DNA from 3 places in the Streptomyces violaceus genome. Region 1 is predicted to be linked to each of the others. Evidence: riboswitches for the same ligand, from Rfam matches in the RefSeq annotation. Region 1 holds a riboswitch; each other region holds the start of a gene.
What was found. Region 1 has a riboswitch for cobalamin ahead of OG542_RS04660 (acyl-CoA thioesterase). Riboswitches for the same ligand answer to the same signal wherever they lie in the genome.
Positions count from the first base shown of each region.

Region 1 (6,489 bases):
GCCCGGCTCGACCACGCTCTCATCGCCCGCCTCGCAAAGGCGGTCCCCGTGCCGCTGGTTCTGCACGGCTCGACGGGGGTGCCCGACGAGGAGCTCCGGCAGGCGGTGGCGGCCGGCATGGTCAAGGTCAACATCGGCACGGCACTGAATGCCGCCTTCACCGGCGCGGTCCGCGACACACTCGCCGCGGCGCCCGCGACCGTCGACCCCCGGCCCGCCCTCACCGCGGCGCGCCGGGCGATGGCCGATGCCGTGACGTCGGCGCTGCGGATCCTGTCGGGCGGCGGGTAGGGGACGGGACGAGCCGACCGGGGTCCGCCGCCGGGCCCGGCGGCGTCCCGAACCGCTCCTCGCCCGGGCACCGTCACCGCCCGGAGGCCGGCGGCCCTCAGGACCGCGGCGTCCAGGCCGGCGTGGTCCCCGTCAGCGCCTTCAGCAAAGGTGACAGCACCACGCCCTTCGGCGACTGGAAGCAGTCTGGATCTCAGCGTCGGCCTGATGAGGTGTGAGTCGTGGAACGGCCCGGGACGGCTGACCGGACACGCGAATCCATGTAGCCTACGAGGACCGCCCTTGACCTGCAAAAATCAGGCAGGGAGCAGACATGTCGGGAGCAGTTTCTCCGTGTTTCGTACCAACGTGTCCCCGCGGCTGCGGCCCGGCCGGCGTGCCTTCCGCATGGCGACGAAGATCGCGCCGCTGGAACACGACGAGGACCTGGGCCGGCTGGCCGCGGAGGACTTCGAACCCGGTTCACCGGCCCACGCGCTGGCCCGCATCGGCATCGCCAACTACTTCGCGGCCGCGCTGATCCTGCCGTACACGGCCTTCCACACTGCGGCCGAGGAGTTCCGCTACGACATCGAGCGCCTCACCGACCACTACGGCCTGGGCTACGAGACCGTGTGCCACCGTCTGAGCACCCTTCAGCGCCCCCGCCTGCGGGGTGTGCCCTTCTCCTTCGCCCGGGTCGACCGGGCCGGCAACATGTCCAAACGCCAGTCCGCGACCGGGTTTACTTCAGCCGGGCCGGCGGCACCTGCCCGCTCTGGAACGTCTACGAGTCCTTCGCCACTCCCGGCCGCATCCACGTCCAGCTGTCCGAGATGCCCGACGGACAGCGGTACCTGTGGACGGCCCGGGCTGTCACCCGGCACAGCGGCGGCTGAGGCGAACCCGGCAAGACGTGCGCCATCGGCCTGGGCTGCGAGATCCGCCACGCTCGTCGCCTCGTCTACTCCGACGGCCTCGACCTCGACAACGGCTCGGCCGCCACGCCCATCGGCATGGGCTGCCGGGTCTGCGAACGCCTCGACTGCCCCCAGCGCGCCGCACCGCCGCTCGGCCGTGCCCTGCGGATCGACCCCAACAGCAGCACCTTCGTCCCCTACCCGGTGGCCGACCCCGACTCACGGCCCGACCGAGGGGCGGTCCGGGCGTAGGCCGATGCCTCAACGGCCCGGCGCCCTGGCGTCTGGACCACTCCGGGCATCACCAGGGCGGGTATGGGACTCGGCCTGCCGTCGGCGTCGATGGCGACGAACGTGAGCCGCCCGGTGGCGACCTCGGTACCGGGCCCGGCCGCGTTCCACCTTCGGCGGTGACCGGACCCCGACCGTCATCGAGGTCCGCCCCGCACGTTCGAGTTCGGCGTGCACCGTGAGCAGATCGCCGGAACGCATCGGGGCCAGGAAGGCCATCCGGCCGACGGAGGCGGTCACCGCCGGCCCATCGGCGTGCCGTCCGGCGGCAGCCGCCGCCGCGTCGTCGATCAGCTTCATCACCACGCCGCCGTGAATGGTGCCGTACAGGTTGGTGTCGTGCTCGCTCATGATGTGCGCCAGCGTCACCCGGGAGTCGGCCGGGCGCTTCGTGGGGGCGGGCAGGATGGCGTTCCGGTCGGCCACGTCGCTCCTTCGCGAGTCGCGGCAAGGGGCGTACCGCGCGCACCTACCGGCGCGCGGGCAGGTGGCAGGTCTTCGGACTCGCGGGCTCGCCCTCCTGTCCGGAGGACACCTACTGGCCGTCGCTTCCCGGGCCCGGTACGTCGGGCCCAGTGCGTCCTACGGCGGTCGTTCCCGCTCACCGCTGCGGGCAGTCCCGGATTCCCACCGGGTTCCCTCTTGCGACGCATCCCGCCTGACCCCCGAGGCGCTGAGCCCCGTCGTCCTCCCCCGGGGACGAGGCGCATGCGGTCATCCGCCCCGAGGGCCGCCCGCAGCGCCGCTCGCTCGGCCGTCCGATCGCCGCGTACGGTCCCTGAGGGTGGGGTCGTCGCACACGCCGTAGGGCGGGAGACGGACGCGGTGATCTGCCGGCTCCGCTTCCGGCTGCTGTGAGGCGGCTCACCTGCACAGGGGTCTCGTACTCGCGCGTAGAGACAAGCCGCGTATGAGTTCCGTCAAAGCCCTGCGCAATGCCGTAAGAGAGTCGTCAATGAACGCCTCGATCCGGCCATACAGGCGCTTACCTGTACTCGTCCGTTTCAACCGAGCCTGACTCCAGGAGTTCGCGATGGCCGATCTGGCCTTCGTCATCACCACGCTCGCGGGTTTCGCGCTGGTGGCCTTCATCGCCAAGGGGGTGACGAAGCTGTGACCGCCGAGAACGTCGTCGGCCTGGTCGTGGCCGTCTCCCTGCTGGGCTATCTCGTCCTCGCCCTGATCTTCCCGGAGAGGTTCTGAGACACGACATGGGTCCCGTCCTCGCCGGCGTGCTCCAGCTGCTGGCGCTCATAGCCGCGCTGGCGCTCGCCTACAAACCCCTCGGCACCTACATGGCCAGGGTGTACTCCTCCGACAAGCACTGGCGCGTCGAGAAGTGGATCTACAAGGGCATCGGTGCCGACCCCGACACCGAGATGACCTGGACCGCGTATCTGCGCGGCGTCCTCGCCTTCTCGGCGGTCGGCGTCGTCTTCCTCTACGGCCTCCAGCGGCTCCAGGGCGTCCTGCCCGGCTCGCTCGGCTTCGCGTCGATCGATCCGGACCAGGCGTTCAACACCGCCGTTTCCTTCGTCACCAACACCAACTGGCAGTCGTACTACGGCGAGCAGGCCATGGGCCACGTCGTACAGACCGCCGGTCTGGCCGTACAGAACTTCGTCTCCGCTGCTGTCGGCATGGCCGTCGCGGTCGCGCTGGTGCGCGGCTTCGCGCGGTCCCGCTCCGGTGAGCTGGGCAACTTCTGGTCGGACCTGGTGCGCGGTGTCGTCCGCATCCTGGTGCCGCTGGCGTTCGTCGCCGCGATCGTGCTGGTCGCCTGCGGCGTGATCCAGAACTTCTCCGGCATCCACGAGGTCGGCCAGTTCATGGGTGGCTCGCAGGAGTGGAACGGCGGCGCGGTCGCCTCCCAGGAGGCCATCAAGGAGATCGGCACCAACGGCGGCGGCTACTTCAACGCCAACTCCTCCCACCCCTTCGAGAACCCCGTTCCGTTCACCAACCTGTTCGAGATCTTCCTGATCCTGGTCATCCCGTTCTCCCTCACCCGCACGTTCGGTGTGATGGTCGGCAGCGTGAAGCAGGGGTACGCGATCCTCGCCACGATGGGCACCATCTGGCTGGGCTTCGTCGCCCTGATGATGTGGACCGAGTTCTCCCACCACGGCCCGGCCTTCGAGCTGGCGAACGGGGCGATGGAGGGCAAGGAGGTCCGGTTCGGCATCGGCGGCTCGTCCATCTTCGCCGTGTCGACCACGCTCACCTCCACCGGTGCGGTCGACTCCTTCCACTCCTCCTTCACCGGCCTCGGCGGCGGCATCACCATGCTCGGCATGATGCTGGGCGAGATCGCGCCCGGCGGTGTCGGCTCCGGCCTCTACGGCATGCTGATCATGGCGATCATCGCGGTGTTCATCGCCGGCCTGATGGTCGGCCGCACGCCCGAGTACCTCGGCAAGAAGATCGGCACCCGTGAGATCAAGCTGGCGGCCCTGTACATCCTGGTCACCCCGGCGCTTGTGCTGATCTTCACGGCGTGCGCCATGGCCCTGCCGACTCCGGCGAACTCCATGACCAACAGCGGTGCGCACGGGTTCTCCGAGATCCTGTACGCCTACACCTCCGCCTCGAACAACAACGGCTCGGCCTTCGCCGGCCTGAACGCGGACACCCAGTGGTTCAACACCACGCTCGGCATCGCCATGCTGCTCGGCCGGTTCCTGCCGATGGTGTTCGTGCTGGCGCTGGCCGGCTCGCTGGCCCGGCAGACGCCGGTACCGGCCACCGCGGGCACCCTGCGCACAGAGAAGCCGCTGTTCACCGGCCTGCTGGTAGGAGCGATCCTGATCATCACCGGTCTCACGTACTTCCCCGCCCTCGCGCTGGGCCCGCTCGCCGAGGGGCTGGCGTGATGACCACCCGTACAGAGAAGTCTGAGGACTCCATGTCCACTCCCACCCTGGCACCCCACCAGGACGCGCCGACGGGTCACAAAACCCCGGAGGGCCGTGTCGGCGCGGGCCTGTTCGACCCCGGGCAGCTGGTGAAGTCACTGCCGGACGCGTTCCGCAAGCTCGACCCGCGGATGATGATCAAGTCACCCGTGATGTTCGTCGTCCTCGTGGGCTCCGTCCTGACGACGGTCTTCTCCTTCAAGGACCCGGGCGACTGGTTCGGCTGGACCGTCAGCGCCTGGCTCTGGCTCACCGTGATCTTCGCGAATCTGGCGGAGGCTGTCGCCGAAGGCCGCGGCAAAGCGCAGGCGGACACCTTGCGCAAGGCGAAGACGGACTCCGTGGCGCGCAAGGTCGACGGGACCGTGGTCCCCGGCACCGAGCTGAAGATCGGCGACCTGGTCGTCTGTGAGGCCGGTGACGTGATCCCCGGAGACGGCGACGTCGTCGAAGGCGTCGCCAGTGTCGACGAGTCGGCCATCACCGGTGAATCGGCCCCGGTCATCCGTGAGTCGGGCGGCGACCGCAGCGCCGTCACCGGCGGTACGAAGGTGCTGTCCGACCGCATCGTCATCAAGATCACGACGAAGCCGGGCGAGACCTTCATCGACCGGATGATCAACCTTGTCGAGGGTGCCGCACGGCAGAAGACGCCCAACGAGATCGCGCTGAACATCCTGCTAGCCTCTCTGACGATCGTCTTCCTGCTGGCCTGCGCCACGCTGCCGCCCTTTGCGGACTACGCGGGCTCCGAGCTCGGCATGGTCGTACTGGTCGCCCTGCTGGTCTGCCTGATCCCCACCACCATCGGTGCCCTGCTCTCCGCCATCGGCATCGCGGGCATGGACCGCCTGGTCCAGCGCAACGTCCTGGCGATGTCGGGCCGGGCGGTCGAGGCCGCCGGCGACGTCTCCACACTGCTGCTGGACAAGACCGGCACGATCACGCTCGGCAACCGGCAGGCGTCCGAGTTCGTGCCGGTGCGTGGGACGACGGAGGACGACGTCGCCGACGCTGCCCAGCTCTCCTCGTTGGCCGACGAGACGCCCGAGGGCCGCTCCGTCGTCGTACTCGCGAAGGAGAAGTACGGGCTGCGCGAGAGGCACCAGGGCGAGCTGGTGGGCGCCGAGTGGATCGAGTTCACCGCGCAGACCCGCATGTCGGGTGTGGACGTCGGCGGCAGGAAGATCCGCAAGGGCGCGGCCGGTTCGGTCATCGCCTGGGTCGAGGAACGCTGCGGCCAGATCGCCGAGGACGCCGACACCGTCGCCAACCGCATCTCCGAGGCAGGCGGCACCCCACTGCTGGTCGCGGTCGAGGACACCGACGGCGCCCGTGTGCTGGGTGTCATCCACCTGAAGGACGTGGTCAAGGACGGTATGCGGGAGCGGTTCGAGGAGCTGCGCCGCATGGGCATCAAGACGGTCATGATCACGGGTGACAACCCGCTGACGGCCAAGGCGATCGCCGAGGAGGCGGGCGTCGACGACTTCCTCGCCGAGGCCACCCCCGAGGACAAGATGGCCCTCATCAGGCGGGAGCAGGCCGGCGGCAAGCTGGTCGCGATGACCGGCGACGGCACCAACGACGCGCCCGCGCTGGCCCAGGCAGACGTCGGTGTGGCGATGAACACGGGTACGTCGGCCGCGAAGGAGGCCGGCAACATGGTCGACCTCGACTCCAACCCGACCAAGCTCATCGAGGTCGTCGAGATCGGCAAGCAACTCCTCATCACCCGGGGCGCGCTCACCACGTTCTCCATCGCCAACGACGTAGCGAAGTACTTCGCGATCATCCCGGCGCTGTTCGCGGCGGTTTACCCGGGCCTGGACAAGCTCAACATCATGAACCTGTCCTCGCCGGACTCGGCGATCCTGTCCGCGGTGATCTTCAACGCGCTGATCATCATCGCGCTGGTCCCGCTGGCCCTGAAGGGGGTGCGGTACCGGCCGGGCAGTGCCGACAAGCTGCTGCGCCGCAACCTCGCCGTCTACGGCCTCGGCGGCCTGGTCGCGCCCTTCATCGGAATCAAGATCACCGACATGATCCTCTCCCTCATCCCCGGAATCGGCTGATCGCCATGAACACAGTGA
Region 1 is NZ_CP107911.1:1,005,451-1,011,939, reverse strand. Features, by position in the region: gene OG542_RS04670 (class II fructose-bisphosphate aldolase) at 1-291, shown strand, start outside; partial or broken gene OG542_RS04665 (short-chain fatty acyl-CoA regulator family protein) at 637-1,442, shown strand; gene OG542_RS04660 (acyl-CoA thioesterase) at 1,452-1,907, opposite strand; cobalamin riboswitch at 1,971-2,145, opposite strand; gene kdpF (K(+)-transporting ATPase subunit F) at 2,595-2,684, shown strand; gene kdpA (potassium-transporting ATPase subunit KdpA) at 2,693-4,354, shown strand; gene kdpB (potassium-transporting ATPase subunit KdpB) at 4,354-6,471, shown strand; gene OG542_RS04640 (potassium-transporting ATPase subunit C) at 6,477-6,489, shown strand, end outside.

Region 2 (6,489 bases), 5.4 Mb from region 1:
CGGTCCAGACGCTGCCGCTCAGTCCGTAGTCGGAGTCGTTGGCGATCTTCACGGCGTCGGCCTCGTCGTCGTAGGGCAGCAGGCAGATGACCGGGCCGAAGATCTCCTCCCGGGCGATGCGCATCGAGTTGTCGACGTCGCCGAAGAGGGTGGGCTCGACGTACCAGCCGCGGTCCAGGCCGGCCGGGCGGCCGCCGCCGGTCAGGATCTTGGCGCCTTCCTCCTGCCCGATGCGGATGTAGTCGAGGTTGCGCTGCTGCTGCCGCCTGGCCACGAGCGGGCCCACCTGGGTGGCGGGGTCGAGCGGATCGCCGACCACGAGCGCGCCGGCCGCCGCGGCGAGGGCGTCGGCGAACTCGTCGTAGCGGGAGCGCGGGAGCAGGATGCGGGTCTGGGCGACGCAGGCCTGGCCGTTGTTCATCCAGGCCGCGGGGGCGATGCCCGCCACGGCCGTCTCGACGTCCGCGTCGGGCAGGACGACGGCCGCCGACTTGCCGCCCAGTTCGAGCGTCACACGGGTGAGGTTGCGGGCGGCCACCTCCATCACACGCTTCCCGGCCGCGACCGACCCGGTGAAGGACACCTTGTCGACGCCGGGGTGCCCGACCAGGTACTCGCTCACCTCCCGGTCGGCGGGCAAGATCGACAGCACGCCCTCGGGCAGCCCGGCCTCCCGGGCGATCTCGCCGAGCAGATACGCGTCCAGCGGCGACTCGGGCGACGGCTTGAGCACGACCGTGCAGCCGGTGAGCAGGGCGGGGGCGAGCTTGGCGGCGGCGACGAACTGCGGGACGTTCCAGGGGGCGACGGCCGCGACGACCCCGACGGGCTCGCGCCGCACGAGGATGCGGCCGAGCACGCCGTCCCGGCGCTCCTCGTAGGTGAAGTTCCGCGCGACGGTGATCGCCGAGTCCCAGACCATCACCGCGCCGAAGGCCTGGGCGAGGACGCTCCAGGAGTACGGCGAGCCGTTCTGGCCGGAGATCACGCGGGCGATCTCCTCGTGCCGGGCGACGATCCCGTCCTTGATCCGGCTCACGACCTCGATCCGCTCGTCGAGGCTCATGCGCGGCCAGGGCCCCTCGTCGAAAGCCCGCCGCGCCACCCCCACCGCCCGGTCCACATCCGCGGCCGAGGCGTGCGGGACGCGTCCGATGACCTCTTCCGTGTGCGGTGAGACCACCTCGATGACGTCCTCGCCCAGGGGGTCGGTCAACTCCCCGCCGATGAACAGCTGTCCGTGTTCCACGAGTTCGGTCATGGCGCATGCCTCCCGGGGACGGGGCCCGTTCCTGACGGTATTTCAGAACTGATACCAGTTCTAGTTATAGTGGGCAATGGCCGTGGGGCGTGCGGGCGGAGGACAGATGAAGAGCAGCCAGAACGGGCCCGTGCACGACCACGGCGGAGGCGTCCGCTCCCTCCGGGTCCCCATCCCGGACAACCCCCTCGGCCACACCCTCGTGTACGTCGTCGACACCGACCGGGGGCCGGTCCTCATCGACACCGGCTGGGACGACCCGGAGTCCTGGGACACCCTCACGGACGGCCTCACGGCGTGCGGCACCTCGGTGGCCGAGATCCACGGCGTGGTCATCACCCACCACCACCCGGACCACCACGGCCTGTCCGGCCGGGTCCGCGAGGCGTCGGGCGCCTGGATCGCGATGCACGCGGCGGACACCGCGGTCGTACGACGGACCCGTCAGGCCCGGCCCGAGCGCTGGTTCTCGTACATGACCGCCAAGCTCACCGCCGCCGGAGCGCCCGAGGAGCACGTCGCCCCGCTGCGTACACCCCGGCCCCGCGCCCTGCCCGGCCTCTCCCCCGCCCTGCCCGACCGCGACATCGTCCCGGGCGAACTCCTCGACCTCGCGGGGCGCCGCCTGCGCGCGATCTGGACCCCGGGGCACACGCCCGGCCACGTCTGCCTCCACCTGGAGGAGACCCACCCCACCCGACTCCCGGGCCACGGCCGCCTGTTCTCCGGCGACCACCTGCTGCCCGGGATCACCCCGCACATCGGCCTCTACGAGGATCCGGACGACGCCACCGTCACCGACCCCCTCGGCGACTACCTCGACAGCCTCGAACGCGTCGGCCGCCTCACCCCCGCTGAGGTGCTGCCGGCCCACCAGCACCCGTTCCCGGACGCCGCCGCCCGTGTGCGCGAGCTGCTCACCCACCACGAGGCCCGCCTCACCGCCCTGCGGGCTCTCCTCGCCGAGCCGCTCACGCCCTGGCAGCTCGCCGAACGCATGGAGTGGAACCGCCCCTGGGAGCAGATCCCGTACGGCTCCCGGAACATCGCGGTCTCGGAGGCCGAGGCCCATCTGCGCCGCCTGGTCAAGCTGGGCCGGGCGGAGGCGGTGCCGGGGAGCGAACCGGTGACGTACGTGGCTGTGTAGGTGGCGTACATGGCCGCGTAGGTGGCGTACACGGCTGTCCGGGCCGGGCACTCTGCGGCGGTCCCACTCCGCGGCCGAACTCGCCTTCGGCATAAGCCGGATGGGGTCAGGGCAGGGCCTCTAGGATGAACGAGCCGTGACGCCCCCACGCGTGCGGTGCTGCGTACCACCGCAAGGAGACATGCCCATGGGCACCGAAGAGGCCGCTCGAACGTCGCCCTTCAGCGGAGTCCTGGACGGGAGGTCGGCCGGGCCCATGGTGCCTCGGCTGGCGCTGGGGGCCCGGCTGCGCAGGCTGCGGGACGCGCGCGGCATCGGCAGGGCGGAGGCGGGTCATGTCATCCGCGCCTCCCCCTCCAAGATCAGCCGCATGGAGGCCGGCCGCCACGGGTTCAAACTGCGGGACGTCGCCGACCTGCTCACGTTCTACGGCGTCACGGACGAGGCCGAACGCGCCACGTTGCTGGCGCTGGCCGAACAGGCCAACACCCACGCCTGGTGGCAGTACTACAGCGACGTGGTGCCCTCCTGGACGCAGTCCTACCTCGGTGCGGAACAGGCGGCGAGCGTCATCCGCTGCTTCCAGATACAGCGCGTTCCCGAGCTGCTCCAGACCCCCGACTACGCGCGTGCCGCCGTCCAGCTCACCCACGTCGACGCCGGCGCACGCGAGGTCGACCGCCGGGTGGCGTTGCGGATGACCCGGCAGCGGATCCTGCACCGGCAGCCGGGCACGGCCCAGCTCTGGGCCGTGATCGACGAGGCGGCGCTGCGGCGCCCGGTGGGCGGGCCGGCCGTGATGCGCGCCCAGCTCAGACATCTCATCGAGATCTGCCGGCTGCCGCAGGTCACCGTCCAGATCCTGCCGTTCCTCTCCGGCGGGCATGCCGCGGAGGGCGGTCCGGTCACCATCCTGCGGCTGCCCGGCGGCCAGTTGCCCGACGTGGTCTACCTCGAGCAGCTCACCACCGCGCTCTATCCCGACCGGCCGGCCGACATCGAGCGCTACTGGGATGCCATGAACCGGCTGGTGGTCGAAGCCGAGTCACCGGACGAGACTCCGACCATCCTGCACCGCATACTTCAGGAGACCTGAGCGAGGACCCCCGGGGCTCCCGGGGAGGTTCAGCGCTTGAGGGCGACACCGCCGTACTGGTGCACCTCGGCGGGCAGGCCCAGGGCCTCGGCGTCGGGACGCCAGCGCGAGCAGGACGTGACGCCCGGTTCCAGCAGCTCCAGACCGTCGAAGTAGCGGGCGATCTGCTCGGGGCTGCGCAGGATGTACGGGATCGAGCCGCCGTCGTTGTACTGCCCGATGGCCCTGACGTAGTCCTCACTGGTGTCGGTGCTGTCGTACTGGACGAGATAGCTGCCGGGAGGCAGGGCGTCCACCAGCTGCGACACGATCGAGCGCGCCTCGTCGTGGTCCTCGATGTGGCCGAGGATGCCCATCAGCATGAGCGCGACGGGCTGGTCGAAGTCCAGCGTCTTCCCGGCTTCCCGGACGATCGTGCTCGGCTTGCGCAGGTCGGCGTCGACGTAGTTGGTGACGCCTTCCGGTGTGCTGGTGAGCAGCGCGCGGGCGTGGGCCAGCACCAGCGGGTCGTTGTCGACGTAGACGATCCGGCTCTCCGGGGCCACCCGCTGGGCGATCTGGTGGGTGTTGTCCACGTTGGGCAGCCCGGTGCCGATGTCCAGGAACTGGCGGATGCCCTCTTCGGCGGCCAGATGGCGGACGGCGCGGGCGAGGAAGTAGCGGGCGGCGCGGGCCCCGGTCTCGATACCGGGGAAGATCTCGCGGAACGCGTCACCGGCCACACGGTCGACTTCGTAGTTGTCCTTCCCGCCCAGCCAGTAGTTCCAGATCCGGGCCGAGTGCGGAACCGAGGTATCGATCTTGGAGAGCGGCTCCTGCTCGGAGTTCTCCACCTGGTCAGTCATGGACGCTCCTGCGTGTGGTCGTGGAGCTTCACGTTAACCGGTTTGCCCCACGGACAGGATCAACTCCTCGGCGTGGTGGAGCAGTTCGACTTCTCACCAGGCCAGTAGGTCAGCGCTCCACCCGGCCCGTCCTCGGAGGGCGGGAACCGCTCCCGGGCGTTTTCCTACGTGCGGGTACAGTAGGCGGGTCGTCATCACCCGTACAGGGAGAAGCCGGTGCAATTCCGGCGCTGACCCGCAACCGTGAACCGCCCGCCGAGGCAGGCGGTGAGCCGGATCGCCCCGTACGGATCGTGACCGGCTCACGTGCCCGGCGCCCGCCGGTGCACGGCACCGTCGAGGTATACGGAGCCGAGCCGCCGGGGTGTCCCGTGCTGCCCGGCTCCCTCACAGGGAGAGGCACTCGCCGATCATGAACGTCCGCCGCAGCGCCGCGGTCCTGGCCGCCGTCACCGTGATCGGCGCCGCCACGCCGGCCGTCGCCGCGCCGTCTCCTTCGCCGTCCCAGGCGTTCCCCTCCGCTCTGTACGGGGACAAGGATCCCAAGTTCGACGGCGTCTGGCGCCAGTCGCTCGCCCTGCTGGCCCAGGACACGGTGGGTGAGAAGCCGGCCGCCAAGTCCGTGGAGTGGCTGGTCCGGCAGCAGTGCGCGGACGGCGGGTTCGCCCCCTACCGTGCCGATCCGGCCACGGCGTGCGACGCCAAGACCATGGTGGACAGCAACCAGACGGCCGCCGCCGTCCAGGCCCTCGCCGCGCTCGGCGGGCACGACGCCGTCGCCGACAAGGCCGTCGGCTGGCTGAAGTCCGTCCAGAACAAGGACGGCGGCTGGGGCTACGCGCCCGGCGGCCCCACCGACGCCAACTCCACCTCCGTCGTCATCGGCGCGCTCGCCGCCGCCGGTGCGAAGCCGGACCAGGTCGAGAAGGGCGGAAAGTCGCCCTACGACGCCCTGCTGAAGCTCGCCCTCCCCTGCAGCGGGGACGACGACGGCGCCTTCGCGTTCCAGCCCGACAAGAAGGGCGAGCTGACCGCCAACGCGGACGCCACGGCGGCCGGTGTCCTCGGCGCCCTGGGCCAGGGCATGGTGGTGGAGGCGGGCAAGAAGTCCGACGCCACGTGCACGGAGGATCCCTCCACGCCGCAGCAGGCCGCCGCCAACGGAGCCGCCTACCTCACCCAGACCCTCGCCAAGGACGACGACCACCTCACGTCCGCCCTCGCCGGCTCGGACCCCCAGCCCGACCACGGCAACACCGCCGACGCGGTCGTGGCGCTCGCCGCGCAGGGCGACACGGAGCAGGCCGGTAAGGCCGTGCGGTGGCTGGAGAAGAACTCCGCCACCTGGGCCGAGCAGGGCGGCCCCGCCGCCTACGCCCAGCTGATCTTCGCCGCGCACGCGACGGGCACGGACCCGCGTGACTTCGGCGGCACGGACCTGGTGAAGCAGCTCATCGCGACGGGCCCGGCCCCGAAGGCCCCCGAACAGCCCTCGGCGACCGACGAGAAGGACGACTCGGAGTCGGGCTTCTTCGGCGTCTGGTGGTACGTCGGGGTCTGCCTCGTCGCCGGTATCGGCATCGGCTTCCTCTTCACCGGCCGCAAGAAGAGGCAGCAGTCGTGATCCGCCGGGCCGTTCTCCTCCTGGCCTCGCTCCTGCTGTGCGCGGGCGCGGGCCAGGCCCAGGCCGCCGGCTACCGGTACTGGTCGTTCTGGGACCGTGACGGCGACCGCTGGGTCTACGCCACCCAGGGCCCGTCCATGGCCCGTCCCTCGGACGGCGACGTGCAGGGCTTCCGCTTCGCGGTGAGCGAGGACTCCTCCGAGGCGGCCCGGCCGCGCGGCACGGCCGACTTCGGGACCATCTGCGCGAAGACGCCCGCGCGGGAGGGCGAGAAGCGGGTGGCTCTCGTCATCGACTCCGGCACGAAGGCCGACGCCCCCCAGGGCGAGACCCCGGCCCCTGCCCGGACGGCCTGCGCCCGGGTCTCCCCCGACGCGACCACGGCAGAGGCCCTCGCGACGGTGGCCAAGCCCCTGCGCTACGACACGAACGCCCTGTTGTGCGCGATCGCGGGGTACCCGGAGAAGGGCTGCGGAGAGCAGGTGGCGAGCTCCCATAAGTCGACTGAGTCGGCAC
Region 2 is NZ_CP107911.1:6,359,885-6,366,373, reverse strand. Features, by position in the region: gene OG542_RS28660 (aldehyde dehydrogenase) at 1-1,261, opposite strand, end outside; gene OG542_RS28655 (MBL fold metallo-hydrolase) at 1,368-2,408, shown strand; gene OG542_RS28650 (helix-turn-helix domain-containing protein) at 2,596-3,504, shown strand; gene OG542_RS28645 (SAM-dependent methyltransferase) at 3,534-4,349, opposite strand; cobalamin riboswitch at 4,510-4,640, shown strand; gene OG542_RS28640 (prenyltransferase/squalene oxidase repeat-containing protein) at 4,762-5,973, shown strand; gene OG542_RS28635 (SCO2322 family protein) at 5,970-6,489, shown strand, end outside.
Region 2: it holds a riboswitch for cobalamin, as region 1 does, so the genes downstream of both, OG542_RS28640 (prenyltransferase/squalene oxidase repeat-containing protein) here and OG542_RS04660 (acyl-CoA thioesterase) in region 1, are expected to answer to the same signal.

Region 3 (6,489 bases), 310 kb from region 1:
GGCTCACCCTGCAGGCCGCCCTCGCCCAGGACCTGCCCGTCCTGCAGACCGGCACCCTCGCCCTCGTCCTGGTCGCGGCCGTCGCCGGGGTCCTCGCCCGGCTGTCGGCCCGGCTGCTCATCGGGCCCGCGCTGCGCGACGGCGCCCTGCACTCCCTGCACCGCCCCGGCCCGTCCGCGCCCCGCGCCCTGCCCCTGCTCTACGGGGCCCTGCTCGCCGCCGTCATCGGGTTCGGCCTGCCCCGCGACGCGCGCACCCTGGACGCCCTCGCCCGGCTGCGGGCCCCCTCCCTGGCGCATCCGTTCGGGACGGACGCGCTCGGCAGGGACGTACTCGCCCGGGTCTCCCACGGCGCGCTGACCACCCTCGGTATCGCCCTCGCGGTGAGCGCCGCCGCACTCGTCGCGGGGCTGCTGCTCGGGCTGCTGCCGAGGCTCTCCGGGCCGCTGGTCGACACCGTCAGCGCCGTGCCGCCCGTCCTGGCCGGCCTCCTCGTCGCCGGCGTCGCGGGCAGCGGGCCCTGGACGCCGGCGTTCGCCGTGGGCGTCGTGGCCTGGTCCCCGCTGGCCGCCCACACGTCCTCCCTGCTGCGGCAGGAGCGCGCGACCACGCACCTGGCCGCGACCCGCGCACTGGGCGCCGGTCGCTGGTATCTGCTCTCGCACGAACTGCTGCCCGCCGTGCTGGCACCGGTGGCCCGGCACGCCCTGCTCCGGCTGCCCGGCATCGCGCTGAGCCTGGCCGCCCTCGGCTTCCTCGGCCTGGGCGCCCAGCCGCCGTCCCCCGAGTGGGGGCTGCTGCTCGCCGAGAACCAGCCGTACGCCGAGCGCGCCCCGTGGGCCGTCCTCTTCCCCGCCGCCGTACTCACCCTGCTGGGGGCGCTCGCGGTGACGGCCGCGGGCGGCGTACGGCTGCCCCGGCGGCGCAGGCGGCCCGCGAGCCCGGCCGGTCCCCCCATGGAGCGGATCATGCCCTCGCGGCAACAGCGGAACAGCCCCGACGCCCTCCTGGCCCCTGTGGCCACCTCACCGACAGAAGAACGATGACCGACCTCATCTCCCGCGTGCTGGCCCGCCGTTCCGCCCGCATGCCCAAGACCCCGCGCGAGAGCACCTGGCGGCTCTGGAAAGAGCTGTCGCCGCTGCTGCGGCTGCTGATCCTGACCCAGCTCGCCTTCAACGTCGGCTTCTACGCCGTCCTGCCGTTCCTCGCCGAGCACCTCGGCACCGCGATCGGCATGGCGGGCTGGCTGGTCGGCTTCGTGCTCGGACTGCGCACCTTCAGCCAGCAGGGGCTGTTCGTGGTCGGCGGCTGGCTTGTGGACCGGTTCGGGGTGCGGCCGGTCGTGCTGGCCGGCTGTCTGCTGCGGATCGCCGGGTTCGCCTGGCTCGGGTACGCGGAGGCGAGCTGGGCCGTGATCGGCGCCGTGCTGGTGATCGGTTTCGCCGCCGCGCTGTTCTCCCCCGCCGTGGAGTCCGAGGTGGCCCGCCAGGCGGTGGTGTGGGAGGGGGAGGGACGCGGCTCGCGCACACGTCTCCTGGCGCTGTTCAGCGTCGCGGGCCAGGCCGGGGCCTTCGTCGGACCGCTGCTCGGCGGGTTGCTGCTCGCCGTCGACTTCCGCACCGCGTGCCTCGCTGGCGCGGCGGTCTTCGTGCTCGTCCTGGCCGGGCATCTTTGGCTGATGCCGCAGCACATCCCGGGCCGGGTCCGTACCCGGGAGCGGGGCGGGGCGCGCGTGCTGCTGCGCAACCGCCGCTTCCTGGCCCTGTGCGGCGCGTACGGCTCGTACCTGCTCGCCTACAACCAGCTGTATCTGGCGCTGCCGGACGAGGTGCGGCGTGCGACGGGCTCCCAGGCGCCGCTGTCCTGGCTGTTCGCCCTGTCCTCGGTGCTGGTGGTGTTCACCCAGCTGCCGGTGACCCGCTGGGCGGGCGACCGGCTGGACCTGCGTCGCTCCATGACGGCCGGGCTGCTGCTGATCTCGGCCGGTTTCGTGGTGGTGGCCGCGGCGCGCCCCGCCGGCTGGACGGGAGTCGCCGGGCTGCTGCCCGCCGCGGGCTTCGTCGTGCTGCTCACGGTGGGGCAGATGCTGGTCGTGCCCGCTGCCCGGGCCTGGGTGCCCGACCTGGCCGAAGAGGGCCGGATCGGACTCTACATGGGGGCGCTGTCCTCCGTCTCCGGCCTGATCGTCCTGGCCGGCAGCGCGGCCACCGGCTCCCTGCTCGACCTCGGCCTCCCGGCCGCCGTGCCCTGGCTGGTCCTCGCGGCCGTACCGGCCCTGACAGTCGTTCTGCTGCCGCGCCGGGAGGAACGGGCGGAGGGGGCGGGCGAGACGGCCTGACCCGGCACGTCAAGGCACCACTGGACGACCACGGCGGCCCGATCCGGCGCCCCGAGGCGCGCGAAGGCACCCCGGCAACCACGCGCACCGCACCGTCACCCCACCGGGCGACGGCTCCGCTCCCGGATTTCCGGGACCGTACCGTCCCTCGACACCGCTGCGGAGATCAGGAGTCACGCGGCGCCAGTATCCTGGGACGGCTGCGACGTCCCTCACCAACCCCCGTGTCAAAACGGGGAGTTCGGCATGCGGCGACGTACCTTCCCACACGCATGAGACGAGGACGAGTGCTGCTAGCGGGCCGCTACCGGCTGGATGTTGAGATCGGGCGCGGTGGAATGGGAGAGGTCTGGCGCGCGTACGACGAGACGCTCGCCAGAGCGGTGGCCGTCAAGCTGCTGCTGCCCCAGGACACCGACGTCACGGCGGCCTCCCGGTTCCGTCTGGAGGCCCAGACCGCCGGGCGTCTCAACCACCCCAATCTGGTCGGTGTCCTGGACTTCGGCGAGTACGACAACCGGCTGTACCTGGTGATGGAACTGGTCGAAGGCGACAGCCTCGCCGGGGTGCTGGCCGCCTCCGGCGCGCTGCCCGCCGAGCGGGTGGCCGATCTCGCCGCGCAGGCCGCCTCCGGGCTCGCCGCCGCACACGCGCAGGGCATCGTCCACCGTGACGTCAAACCCGCCAACCTCCTGCTGGACGCCCACGGCACCCTGAAGATCGGCGACTTCGGCATCGCCCGCTTCCTCGACGACCCCGGCGCCGCGCTCACCGCCACCGGCCAGATCGTCGGCACCGGCCTCTACCTCGCGCCCGAACGCGCCCTGGGCCAGCCCGCCGGCCCCGCCTCCGACATGTACTCCCTGGGGTGTCTGCTCTACCAACTCCTCAGCGGCCGACCGCCTTTCCAGGCCGACACCGCCGTCGCGCTCCTCCACCAGCACCTCGATTCCGCGCCCGTACCGCCCCGCGAGCTCGGTGTCGCCGGACTCCCGCCGGCCTTCGAGAACTACCTGCTCGGCCTGCTCGCCAAGCAGCCCGAGGACCGGCCCACCGCCCAGCGGACCGCCGAGTGGTTCGCCGGCGGTGCCTGGCGAGGGCTGCCCGAACCGCTGCCGGAGGCCGCGCCCCCGGTGACGTCCGCCACGCCGAGGCCGTATCCGGCCGCCGAGACCCGCAACCCGGCCACGTACGCGCTGCCCGGCGCCCCGGGGCTGCGCACCGGACGCACGGCCCAGGCCGGGCGTTCGCGTCGCGCCGCGCCTCGGGGCGGTCCCGGCAACCGGCGCAGAGCGGCCGCGACGGTCGCCGCGGCGGCACTCTTCGCCGCCGCGATGCTCGCCGGCATGCTGTGGTTCTCGCCCGACGACACCGCGACGGAGGGCACGGAACCCGACGCGTCCCCCTCCGCGAGCAGCCCCGCCGCCACGCCGCCCGCCGGCTCCGCCTCGCCCCTCTCCTCCGCTCCGGCGGAGGACACGACTCCGGCCGCCGGCACTCCGGCCGCCGGCACAGTGGCCGATATCACCCCGTCCACCACCGCGCCTCCTCCCCCGACCCCCGCCGAAGCGACACCCAGCCCCACGACCCCGGCGCAGGAGACGGCCGACCCACCGCGACAGGCGGAAAATCCCCAGCAGGAGAAGCCCCGTCAGAACTGGGAGAGCGGGGACGACGATGACGACGGGGGCGACGACTGAGCGGCCCTGCGCCGGTGTGCGAGCGGACGCCCCCTCGCGCGCCCCCTCGGGTGGCTTGTCATCGTCCTTATCTCGGCACTACTGTCACCACGCCTTGGTGAACGGGAAAGCCGGTGTGATGCCGGTGCGGCCCTCGCCACTGTGAATCGGGAAGTCCGGCTCCGGCCCTCACGGGCAGCCACTGGGTCCTAGGGCTCTGGCTCCACATTCCCGTCTGCCGTGCGACGCCTGGCACGCACGCTCGCCGCGTTGCCGAACCGCCCACGTGGCTCCGCCACGAGGGCGCTCCGGCGCCTTGCGATCGCACGCGCCAGACGCCGCACGGCCCGCCCTCCGGGCGGACGACGGGAATGTGGAGCCAGAGCCCTTGCCCCGGGAAGGCGGAGTACGGGCGGTGGTACCCGTAAGCCAGGAGACCGGCCAAGGCGCGTCAACCATCCACGAGGTGCTGGAGAGGGTCTGCTGAGCCATGCACATAGCCGAGGGTTTTCTGCCGCCCGCACACGCGGTCGCCTGGGGCGTCGCGTCGGCGCCGTTCGTCGTCCACGGGGTCCGGTCGCTCACCCGTGAAGTGCGCGAGCACCCCGAGAGCACCCTGCTCCTCGGTGCCTCCGGTGCCTTCACATTCGTTTTGTCCGCCCTGAAACTGCCGTCGGTCACCGGCAGTTGCTCCCACCCCACCGGGACGGGCCTGGGAGCCATCCTGTTCCGGCCACCCATCATGGCGGTGCTGGGCACCATCACCCTGCTCTTCCAGGCGCTGCTGCTCGCACACGGCGGTCTGACCACGCTCGGCGCCAACGTGTTCTCCATGGCGATCGTCGGGCCCTGGGCCGGATACGCCGTGTACAAGCTGCTGCGGCGGTACGACGTGCCGCTGATGGTCGCGGTCTTCTTCGGGGCGTTCTTCGCCGACCTGTCCACGTACTGCGTCACCAGCGTGCAGCTGGCGCTCGCCTTCCCCGACCCGGGCAGCGGGTTCGTGGGGGCGCTCGGCAAGTTCGGCACCATCTTCGCCGTCACCCAGATCCCGCTCGCGGTGAGCGAGGGGCTGCTGACGGTGCTCGTGATGCGGCTGCTGGTGCAGTCCAGCAAGGGCGAACTGACCCGGCTGGGCGTGCTCCTCGCCAAGAAGCAGTCCGTGACCGAGACCGAGGTGGCAGCCCGATGAAGAAGAACACGAAGATCAACATCCTGCTGCTGCTCGCCGTGGTGGCGCTCGCCGTACTGCCGCTCGCGCTCGGCCTCGGCGACCACAAGAAGGAGCCGTTCACGGGCGCCGACGGTGAGGCGGAGACGGCGATCACCGAGATCGAGCCGGACTACAAGCCATGGTTCTCGCCGCTGTACGAACCGCCGTCCGGTGAGATCGAGTCGGCTCTGTTCTCCCTCCAGGCGGCTCTCGGCGCCGGTGTCCTCGCCTACTACTTCGGTCTGCGCCGCGGCCGGCGGCAGGGTGAGCGGCAGGCGCGGGAGCGGGACGCCGAGGAGTCCACGGCCGAGAGGGCCTGAGCCGCGTGCTGCCGATCGACGCGGCGGCGCACAGCAGTCGCTGGCGCCGCCGTCATCCCGTGGACAAGGCCGTGCTCGGTCTGGGACTCACCGTGCTGGCCATCTCGCTGCCGCCCTGGCCGGGCGCGGCCCTGGTGCTCGTGACGGCCGTGTCGCTGCTGCTGGGGCCGGCCGGTGTGCCCGGCCGCCGGCTGTGGCGGGCCTACCGCGTGCCGCTGGGCTTCTGCGTGACCGGCGCGGTCACGCTGCTCGTGCAGGTCGGCGGGCCGGAGGGCTTCGTCTCCCTCGCGGACGACGGGCCCCTGCGGGCCGGGGAGTTGCTGCTGCGCACCTCGGCGGCCTCCCTGGGGGTGCTGCTGTTCGCCTTCACCACGCCCATGTCCGACCTGCTGCCGCGCCTGGTCCGGGCCGGCATCCCGGCGCCGGTCGTCGATGTCGCACTCGTGACGTACCGCATGAGCTTTCTGCTGCTGGACTCCGTGCGCCGGATCCGCGACGCGCAGGCCGCCCGGCTGGGGCACATCACGCGGGCCGCCGCCTGGCGTTCGCTGGGCGGGCTCGGCGCCACCGCGTTCGTCCGGGCCTTCGACCGGGCGGCCCGCCTCCAGGCCGGGCTCGCCGGGCGCGGCTACGACGGCACCCTGCGTGTCCTGGTGCCCGAGGCCCGCGTCTCCGTCCGCTTCACGGTCGCCAGTTGCGCGCTCCTCGCGGCACTGGCCGTCCTCACCTTCGTACTGGAAAGGCCGCCGACATGAGCGAGCCCGCCCTCGTCGCCCTGCGGGGCGCGTCCTTCGCCTACGAGGACGGCCCAACCGTGCTCAGCGGCCTCGACTTCGATATCCGCGAGGGGCGGGCGCTCGCGCTGCTCGGCCGCAACGGCAGCGGCAAGACCACGCTGATGCGGCTGCTCAGCGGCGGACTGCGGCCGAACGACGG
Region 3 is NZ_CP107911.1:697,328-703,816, forward strand. Features, by position in the region: gene OG542_RS03225 (ABC transporter permease subunit) at 1-1,046, shown strand, start outside; gene OG542_RS03230 (MDR family MFS transporter) at 1,088-2,341, shown strand; gene OG542_RS03235 (serine/threonine-protein kinase) at 2,614-4,041, shown strand; cobalamin riboswitch at 4,098-4,480, shown strand; gene OG542_RS03240 (energy-coupling factor ABC transporter permease) at 4,511-5,212, shown strand; gene OG542_RS03245 (energy-coupling factor ABC transporter substrate-binding protein) at 5,209-5,553, shown strand; gene cbiQ (cobalt ECF transporter T component CbiQ) at 5,559-6,308, shown strand; gene OG542_RS03255 (energy-coupling factor ABC transporter ATP-binding protein) at 6,305-6,489, shown strand, end outside.
Region 3: it holds a riboswitch for cobalamin, as region 1 does, so the genes downstream of both, OG542_RS03240 (energy-coupling factor ABC transporter permease) here and OG542_RS04660 (acyl-CoA thioesterase) in region 1, are expected to answer to the same signal.